3 regions of the Chryseomicrobium imtechense genome follow, and region 3 is predicted to be linked to each of the others. Evidence: riboswitches for the same ligand, from Rfam matches in the RefSeq annotation. Region 3 holds a riboswitch; each other region holds the start of a gene.
The links. Region 3 has a riboswitch for S-adenosylmethionine ahead of AB5N96_RS08545 (methionine ABC transporter ATP-binding protein). Riboswitches for the same ligand answer to the same signal wherever they lie in the genome.

Region 1 (3,274 bases), on a different contig from region 3:
CGCCACAAAAAAGCCTAGCAGGTAATCTTACCCGCTAGGCTTTCGTTTATTCTCCGCGTTTTACTGCGTACCAGCGCGCTGCCGCTTGTCGTAACACCTCTTCAGGCTTTTCAAGCGCTTGCTCTACTTCTTTCTCTGAAGTGGCAAGTACCACGACTTCATTGAAAACATCGTTAGCTTCTTCAGCCACATCGATATCGCCACTTCCAGCAAACAATGTCACCGGCAAGCCTTTGTCCCCTGCAAACTTCGCCACGCCATGCGGTCCTTTTCCTTCTAAGAACGTATGCGCATCAAGGCGTCCTTCTCCAGTAATTACGTGTGTAACACCAGACAATGCATTTTCCCATCCTGATCGCTTCAGCACAAAATCGATTCCGTGATACCACTTGGTCGGGAAAAATGCTTGGACGGCTCCGCCTAAGCCTCCTCCAGAACCCGCTCCTGCTCGGTCATGCAGACGAACCCCGGTATGTGCCTCGATGACATCTGCTAGCTGTTGGAGTGCTGCTTCCACTTCTTCCGACTCTTCTGCTTGCAGGCCTTTCGTCTCCCCATATAGACGCGTTGCACCTTGAGGCCCTATATATGGAATCTGTACATCACTCACTACTGCGAATGTACATTCTTGAAGACGTTTATCAAACTCTGCATCATCTAACCGATCAAGATGTTTAAGTTGTACCAAATCTCCTGACATTTCCTGACCCTCTTTGTCTAAAAACTTCAATCCAAGAGCCCGTAACATACCTGCTCCTCCGTCATTTGTTGCACTGCTCCCAATTGCCAAAATAAAATTGCGATGCCCTTCATCAAGTGCTGCACGAATCAGTTCACCGGTGCCAAACGTAGACGCGAGTCGTGGGTTCTGTTCATGCTTTTTGACATAGGAGAAACCGGAAGCTTGCGCCATCTCAATCACACATGTATGACGCGAAAGCCCTGTGACACCATACTTCGCCTCAACCGGACGGCCAAGCGGGTCATGAACAGTGGCCGTTTTGTATGTTCCTCTCGTTGCATTCATAAGCGCATCCAAAGTTCCTTCCCCTCCATCTGCAATCGGGAACTCTACAATTTCAAGCGTTGGATCGACAGACTGCAAGCCTTGTGCAATAGCACGGGTTGCTTGTTTAGATGTTAATGTTGTTTTCCAAGCATCTGAGCTGATGATGAATTTCATGGCTGTTCCCCCTAAAATAGTCGTTTGACGGATGGACCGAATAAGTAGAAATGTAAATCCTGTTTCTTTTCTTCTATACTTCGTGATAGTCGCGCAATCTCCTGCTCAAGTGCTGTAATTTCTTCGATCGCCTCATCGACTCGCTGGCGAGATATTTCTTCCCCAAGCTCCAAGTAGTGCAACTGCGCTTCTAGTGCTTTGACTTGTTGATGACGCTGCATAGCCCCCGCATAGCTTTTGACTTCTTTCGTCTTTAATTCATACAACTGCTTTTCAAGTGCTTCTTTTCCCATGTGAATCGCCTCCTAAAATTGTGCCAAACAAAAAACTCTTCCCCACGAGAGAGAAGAGTTGCAAGTGCACAATTTCTCCTCATCGTTCAGGTATCCCCTGTTGGATGGAGCACCTTACCGCGCGGGCAGGTTGCTGAGACTTCGTAGGGCCAATTCCCTCCGTCTCTCTTGATAAGAAAAGAGTTCATGTTCAGTTAGGTCAAGTATAGCAGAAAGAGGGGGAATTTCCCAGCCTCATTTCGATCGGATATCATCTTCATCAGCATTTTTATGGTTATACAGTTCATTCTCGCCATCTTTATCCGCAGGGTCTTCCCGATAAAAGAACGGATCACTATCGATTTTTTCTTCTTCAGTCAATGATTTTTCATCGCTTGGCATTGGAATCTTCCCACTATTTACTTTCTCTTTATCTTTGTCTTTTTCAAACATTGTGCATCCCTCCACTTATTCTGAATTAGTAAAGTATTCCCTCCAACCACCTGTTTAAAACGACTCGAGCAGGGAAATAGGAATTCAAGGAGGCGATTTGAAATGCCATGGACAAAAACGGACTATCCCGATTCCATGAAAAATTTAGACGCTAGTGTACGGAATAAAGCGATTGAGATGGCAAATGCGATGGTGGATGACGGTATGGAAGAAGGCCGCGCCATTTCTATTGCAACGGCGAAAGCACGTGACTATGTTAGCGGGAGTGACAATTCTTCACGCCCTCATTATGTAGTGAAAGCACATGAAGACGACTGGATACTTATGAAACAGGACGGAGAAAGGGCCATTAAGACGGCTACTACAAAAGAATCGCTTCTTGAAGAAGCAAAAACATATGTCAATGATAAAGATGGCATTTTAAAAGTGTTTAAACAAGATGGATCCGTTGAAGATACCTATTATGAATGAGGAGGAATGGTGATGAGCGAAAAATTAAAGGTAGGCATTATTTTAGGGAGTACGCGTGATGGTCGGGTCAGTCCACAAGTTGGAGAATGGCTCGTTGAAAAAGCAAAAGGACGTGAAGACGCCAATTATGAACTGGTAGATATCAAAGATTTTGACCTTCCACTGCTTGGGACAGCTGAATCAGAAGGTGTAAAACGATGGAATGAAAAGCTCGACTCCCTCGATGCCTTTGTATTTGTTGTCGCAGAATACAATCACAGCATGACGGGAGCTTTAAAAAATGCATTTGATAGTGCGAAAGAGTCTTGGCACAACAAAGCAGCTGGAATTGTCAGTTACGGATCTGCAGGAGGTACACGTGCAGCTGAGCATGTTCGACAAGTATGCGCTGAGCTTATGATTGCAGATGTACGTGTACATCCTGTCTTATCCTTATTCTTAGATTTTGAAAAAGGACAAACATTTACACCTCGTGACCTTCACAACAAAAACGTCAACGACATGTTTGACCAAGTACTCGCATGGGGCGGGGCATTGAAACCACTACGTACAAACAAAGCCTGAGGAGACTTCCTCAGGCTTTTGGCATGATGGAATATGGTTCCCCTAGCCAGTCCATTAATTCGTCAAACCCATCTCGCCCACTTTTTAAGCCGAATTCATATAACGCAGACAACCGCTGTGGATTGCGTTCTGCTCGACTGATTTTAAACGTTTCTTGTGGACGAATAACAAATGCATCGCCTTGCGTTTCTAATTCATCCAGCCAATCCAGCGTTTCATTGTAATGCTTCCATCGTGTTTCCATCTGTTCGACCAATCCAGGGTATTGTTTATACATGAACTTACTGACCCCTGAAAACCGGGAAGCTGCTTTGCGATACCCCTTTGGACG
Region 2 (3,274 bases), on a different contig from region 3:
TTACATCCACCTCGCTTCGTTCTGGTTGCTTATCAAATGCGAGCGCACTCAAAATCATCAGCTTATGAAACGCATCCATTCCGGATACATCGTTGTAAGGATCTGCTTCTGCATAGCCAAGTGCTTGCGCATCACGAAGTGCAGCGTCGAAGGCACTATTGTCTGTGCGCATTGAAGTCAGGATATAATTCGACGTCCCGTTCAAAATCCCTTGAATGCGATGGACCGTGTTGACTTGCAACAGGTTCTTGAGTGTCTTGATGACCGGTACGCCCCCTGCTGTAGTGGCTTCGTAGCCGATATAGACACCCTTTGATTTCGCTCGTTCATGAAGATCGATATGATAGCGCGAGAACATGACTTTATTTGCTGTGATGACATGGCACCCTTTGTCAATTGCCTGACATAAATACCCATAGGCTGGGTCTTCTCCTACAATCGCTTCAAATACGACCTGCAATCCAGGAATGGCCAAGATGTCGTCGTACTTATCTGTGATGAGAACGCCCGGGGTTGCAGGACGAGGTTTTTCCAAATCATTCACAAGAATTGCGCCAACTTCAATGTCGAGGCCAAGAGAGCGTTGCAACTCTTCTCGTTTATCTTGCAAGATGCGGTAAATCCCTTGTCCCACTGTCCCGTATCCTAAAATTGCTGCTCGTAGTTTTGCCATCTTCATTCCTCCAAGTCCATTCACCGTAGTATTTTTCCTATTTTAGAGGAAGATTTTAAAGAAAACAAGAAAAATCTTTCCTGAGGATACATTTGTTTTTCTTGTACGGACAAATCAGACGGGAAGAGCGGCTTTTTTAACAGCTTGTAATCCTGCATCTAGTGCTTCTAAAATATCGTCAATATGCTCCAATCCAATCGACAAACGAACAAGTTCTGGCGTCACACCTGTTCGCGCAAGTTCTTCACCTTCACCTAATTGCTGGTGTGTCGTGGAGGCCGGGTGGATGATCAGTGATTTGGCATCTCCTACATTTGCTACATGCGAGAACAATGGAATGGAATCAATTAATAATTGCCCTGCCTGTTTCCCACCTTTTACTCCGAACGTTAGAATCGAGCCGGCACCTTGTCCTAAATACTTTTTCGCCAGCTCATGAGAAGGATGCTCTTCAAGTCCCGGATAGTTCACCCACTCTACTTCTTCATGTTGCTTCAAATAGTTTGCCACAACTTGTGCGTTCTCATTGTGTCTTGGGACGCGTAAGTGAAGTGTCTCCAGACCTTGCAGGAAAGAAAAAGCCGATTCCGGGCTTAGAGCGGGTCCAAAATCACGCAGCAATTGCACGCGAAGTCGGATAGCAAATGCTACTTGTGGTACGTCAATTCCGTAACGCAGACCGTGGTAGGTCACGTCTGGCTCTGTATATCCCGGGAATTTATCTGAGTTCCAGTCAAAATTTCCGCCATCGACCACTACACCTCCAATTGTAGTCCCGTGCCCACCAATCCATTTTGTAGCGGAATGGATGACAACGTGGGCACCGTGGCGAATCGGCTGTGTTCCGTACGGTGTAGCAAATGTGTTATCGATCAAGAGAGGTACACCCACTTCGTTCGCAACCTGCGCGACTGCTTCGATATCCAGTACGTTCAAACTTGGATTTCCAATCGTTTCAGCAAAGAAACCTTTCGTGTTCGAAGTGACCGCTGCACGGAAATTCTCAGGATCTGTGGAATCGACAAACTTCACAGTGATTCCGTAGCGTGGAAGTGTATGGGCGAATAAGTTGTATGTTCCACCGTACAGGTTCGATGCGGCAACAATTTCATCGCCTGCCCCTGCAATATTCAAAATAGAAAAGGCGATTGCAGACATTCCAGAGGATAATGCAACGGCAGCTGTCCCTCCTTCAAGTTGGGCGACGCGTTGTTCAAACACATCGACTGTCGGATTGCCGATACGTGTGTAAATGTTGCCTGCCTCTTTCAGTGCGAATAAATTTTGCGCGTGCTCTGTGTTTTGGAAAACGAATGAAGTGGTCTTATGGATGGGTACCGCGCGTGATCCTGTGACGGGGTCTGGTTGTTGGCCTCCGTGAAGTAAAATCGTTTCTGGTCGTAAGTTTGTCATTGTTCTTCCTCCTTTTTGTTGGGTAGAGCAGACATCCAGAGAGGAAGAGACAATGAAAAGGCCCCTCTTCAATTAAGAAGAGGAGCCTCAGCTTGTCCTCCTCTTATCTTCCAGACCGAAATCGATCTGTAGGAATTAGCACCTTTCCAAGCAAAATTGCTTGTTGGTTGCCGGGCTTCGCAGGGCCTAGTCCCTCCGCCACTCTGGATAAGAGTACATATACGTCTGTCTATTGCATTGAAGTATAAAACAGCAAGGAAACATCTGTCAACACCCCATTTGAAATTTTCTGTTTTTTCAGCCAGAAATCGCTTGCCAAACACTCTGAATTGCGAAAGAATAGACGGTGAGACCTTCGATTATCGAAGAATCCAAGGAGGATTTTGCATGACAACACAATTCCAAGAGTATACATACGAACGTCCCGATATGGGTGCTCTCAAATCACGCGCAAAAGAGGCATTAGAAGCATTCAAGGCCGCGTCTTCTTATGAAGAGCAAAATGAAGCGATTCAAACTCTCAACACACTGCGTGCAGACTTTTCGACAATGGCAAACCTTGTCTACATCCGCGCATCCATTGACACGAACGATGAATTTTATCAAAGTGAACGGGATTATTTTGATGAAATCTCTCCTGAGATGGAAGAGATCGTGACAGACTATTACAAAGCCCTTGTAGACTCACCATTTCGTTCAAATTTAGAAGAACGTTGGGGACAACAATTGTTTGATTTAGCCGAGTTCCAAATCAAATCGTTCTCACCAGAGATCATGCCACTTCTTCAAAAAGAAAATAAATTGGCATCGGATTATTCAAAGCTTGTGGCTTCTGCTCAAGTTGAATTTAACGGCGAAACGCTGACACTTGCTCAACTAGGACCGTTTGCAGAATCGACAGACCGTGAAACGCGTAAAAAGGCAAAAGAAGCATCGTTTGGTTTCTTCGCATCTCACGCAGAGAAATTCGATGCAATTTATGATGAGCTTGTAAAAGTACGTACAGAGATTGCGCACAAGATGGGCTATAAAAACTTCGTCGAACTTGGCTATATCCGTATGAACCGTATCGATTACAATGCGGAGATGGTAAAGACGTTCCGCGACCAAGTGCGCGACTATATTGTACCTGTCGCGACTAAACTGTATGAGAAACAAGCAAAGCGCATCGGTGTAGAGAAATTAAAA
Region 3 (3,274 bases):
TTGAGACTCTAAGTACGGAATGTGTTGGAAGTAGTTTGCGTCTAAGTCACCGTTATCTAAATCTTGGTTAGGAAGAACGTAATCTTGATACGTTTCAACTACAAGTTCGATTCCTTGCTCTTCAAGTAGTGGTTTAACTTGCTCTAAAATTACTGCATGAGGTACGTTTGAAGCACCTACTGTAAGTGTTGAGTTTTCTCCTTCTGAAGAAGAACCTCCTTCAGATCCACATGCTGCTAAAGTTAAAATGCTTGCTCCTAGTGCAAAACCTGTAAGTAATTTTTTCATGTACGTTCTCTCCTCTATTATCGTTTGTCTAATCGGTTTGTTAACCAGTCTCCGATCCACTGGATGATAAATACTATGATTAAGATGATGATTGTAGCAACGATCATGACATCGTTTTGCGTTCGTTGGAACCCGTCTAAGAAGGCAAGTGTTCCAAGTCCGCCAGCGCCAATGACACCTGCCATCGCCGTGTACCCTACTAATGCAATCGATGTTACTGTAATTCCGGAAACAATCGCTGGCATGGATTCTGGAAGCAACACTTTTCGAATGATTGTCCAAGTCGTAGCTCCCATCGATTTTGCAGCTTCTAAAACACCTTTATCAATTTCTTTTAAAGCAATCAATACCATTCGCGCATAGAACGGTGCAGCTCCAATGATTAGTGCTGGGAATGCCGCGTTCGGTCCACGAATACTTCCAAGAAGGAACTTCGTGAATGGAATCAATAAGATAATCAATATGATAAATGGAATAGAACGGAAGATATTCACGAGTGCTCCAGTTAACCAGTTTGCAAATTTATTTGCCCATGCTTGGTGAGGGCTTGTCAGAAATAAAACTAAGCCGATCGCCAAACCGAAGACAAATGTTAAAGCGGTTGAAATTGCTGTCATATAAAGCGTTTCATACGTAGCTTCCCACATCTTCGGCCAGTCGACATTCGGTAAAAGATTTTCAATCATGTTGAATGACCTCCGATTGTACTTTTTGTGCATGTAAGTAACCTAACGCTTCATCGATAGCGAGTGCATCCCCATCAATGTGAAGCAACAAAGTACCTAACGCACCGTTTTGCGTTTGTGTAATGTTACCTTGAACAATTGTTACCTCAAGTCCGTACTGCTTAATCAATCGAGCAATCAACGGTTGGTCCGTTTGATCACCGACAAATGTAAGTTTGACGAGTTTTCCATTTGGATACATTTCTAAGAAGTGATCGACAGTATCTGAGAAATGTGCACCATCTGAAATCTGTGAAACAAAGCGTTTTGTGATAGGTTGTTGTGGATTCTTAAAGACATCAATGACTTGCCCCTCTTCAACCACAAGACCATTCTCCATCACAGCTACGCGGTGACAAATCTTTTGAATGACGTGCATCTCGTGTGTGATCAACACGATAGTTAAACCTAATTGCTTATTGATGGTAACGAGAAGATCTAAAATCTGATCGGTTGTTTCAGGATCAAGTGCAGATGTTGCTTCGTCACATAGCAGAACTTCAGGTCGATTGGCTAAAGCACGTGCAATCCCAACACGTTGTTTTTGACCTCCAGAGAGTTGTGAAGGATAGGCTTTTTCTCGCCCTTCTAACCCTACTAAAGCGACAAGCTCTTTTACGCGCTCACTGCGTTGATCTTTTGAAACACCTGCGATTTCGAGTGGGAACGCGATGTTTTCCTCTACTGTACGAGACCATAATAGATTGAAGTGTTGAAAAATCATGCTGACTTTTTGGCGGAACCCGCGCATCTCTTTTGAAGAGAGCTTGGAGACTTCACGTCCGTTTACTTGAATTTGTCCATCGGTAGGACGTTCAAGTCCGTTCAGTAAACGAATGAGTGAACTTTTCCCTGCCCCACTGTAGCCGATAATCCCGTAAATCTCGCCCTGTTGGATAGATAATGAGACATTGTCGACGGCAACCACCTTGCCATTTTTTGTCGTGTATTCTTTTAAAACTTTAGATAATTGAATCATTTGCGTGCCGCCTCCTTTCTAAAATTTTTGGATGGATACAAAAAGACCCTTTCTGCGCAAAGACAGAAAGGGTCATCGTTTTATCAACAGATATCCATTCTCTCATCCTCCAAAGCGCTAGCTTTGCGTGACTTGGCACCATTTCACTTTCGTGACGGTTGCCGGGCTTCATAGGGCACTTCCCTCCACCTCTCTTTATAAGAGCGACGCATATTCAATTAGTATTGTTGTCAGTAATCGAATAGTATCATAGCCATTTTTGACAGTCAACTATTTTTCATCACAAATTTTCATTATTTTTTATTGAGCAGTTTTGAGTTTCTCTAGTAGATAAGGCACAGATTGAAATGCATAGACTTTTTCGAAAGCATTCGGTCCTTTTTTAATCAACAAACATGGAACACTTTCCACTTGAAATTCTTCCATGAGTTCTGGTGAGTAGTTCGCATTAAGTTGCGGAACGGGTTCGTCAATCAGTTGTTCACAGACTGTGAGCATTTTGGATGCTACTTGGCAGGTGCCGCACATGGGTGTGTAGATATAGAGTATGGACTGGTCGGTTTGTTTCCAGTCGCTGTATGTGATTTCGTTCATTTGGGTCTCCACCTTTACTTTGCTTAAAGTATCAAACCCGCCGTTTGTTTTCAAGAAAAAAGCCCGCCAATTTCGGCGGACTTAGGATTAGCTGATTAATTCTTCGTACTGGTCTGCAGTCATCAATGCATCGGACTCCGCAGAATCCGAAGGCTCTACTTTGATCATCCATGCATTTTCATAAGGAGATTCGTTTACGAACTCTGGGCTATCTTCCAAAGACTCGTTTACTTCAACGACTTTCCCGCTAATCGGTGCATACAATTCAGAAACCGTCTTTACAGACTCAACGCTTCCGAATGCGTCACCCGCTTTAATTTCATCTCCAACCGCTGGTAGCTCAACGAATACGATGTCCCCTAGCTCGGATTGTGCGAAATCTGTAATACCGATTGTTGCTGTGCCTTCTTCATGCTTTACCCACTCATGGTCTTTAGAATAACGAAGTTCTTTAGGAATACTCATCATTAATCTCCTCTCGACATCTGCAATTTTCTCTTTAATAGTGACACAATTCATGCATTTCGACAAGCGGTTATTTTGTCCAAACGTTCTTAAATTCCTCTTCTCGGAAACCAATTGTAGCTTTCGTGCCATCTGTTGTAAATGGACGTTTGATTAGCATACCGTCAGAAACTAAAAGATCTAGTTTTGCATCATCTGTCATTCTTGGTAGTCGGTTTTTCAG

Region 1: linked by a shared signal. The riboswitch ahead of AB5N96_RS07695 (hypothetical protein) and the one ahead of AB5N96_RS08545 (methionine ABC transporter ATP-binding protein) in region 3 are both predicted to bind S-adenosylmethionine.
Region 2: linked by a shared signal. The riboswitch ahead of AB5N96_RS10320 (O-acetylhomoserine aminocarboxypropyltransferase/cysteine synthase family protein) and the one ahead of AB5N96_RS08545 (methionine ABC transporter ATP-binding protein) in region 3 are both predicted to bind S-adenosylmethionine.

Annotation. Positions count from the first base shown of each region.
Region 1 covers NZ_JBGOBM010000006.1:98,409-101,682, forward strand. The annotation lists gene AB5N96_RS07690 (glycerate kinase) at 47-1,183, opposite strand; gene AB5N96_RS07695 (hypothetical protein) at 1,195-1,476, opposite strand; SAM riboswitch class I at 1,553-1,654, opposite strand; gene AB5N96_RS07700 (hypothetical protein) at 1,711-1,908, opposite strand; gene AB5N96_RS07705 (DUF2188 domain-containing protein) at 2,011-2,379, shown strand; gene AB5N96_RS07710 (NADPH-dependent FMN reductase) at 2,392-2,943, shown strand; gene AB5N96_RS07715 (patatin-like phospholipase family protein) at 2,954-3,274, opposite strand, start outside.
Region 2 covers NZ_JBGOBM010000010.1:54,707-57,980, forward strand. The annotation lists gene AB5N96_RS10315 (homoserine dehydrogenase) at 1-673, opposite strand, end outside; gene AB5N96_RS10320 (O-acetylhomoserine aminocarboxypropyltransferase/cysteine synthase family protein) at 788-2,086, opposite strand; SAM riboswitch class I at 2,187-2,300, opposite strand; gene AB5N96_RS10325 (M3 family oligoendopeptidase) at 2,474-3,274, shown strand, end outside.
Region 3 covers NZ_JBGOBM010000007.1:42,129-45,402, forward strand. The annotation lists gene AB5N96_RS08535 (MetQ/NlpA family ABC transporter substrate-binding protein) at 1-288, opposite strand, end outside; gene AB5N96_RS08540 (methionine ABC transporter permease) at 306-974, opposite strand; gene AB5N96_RS08545 (methionine ABC transporter ATP-binding protein) at 967-1,992, opposite strand; SAM riboswitch class I at 2,092-2,196, opposite strand; gene AB5N96_RS08550 (thioredoxin family protein) at 2,293-2,586, opposite strand; gene gcvH (glycine cleavage system protein GcvH) at 2,674-3,051, opposite strand; gene AB5N96_RS08560 (arsenate reductase family protein) at 3,122-3,274, opposite strand, start outside.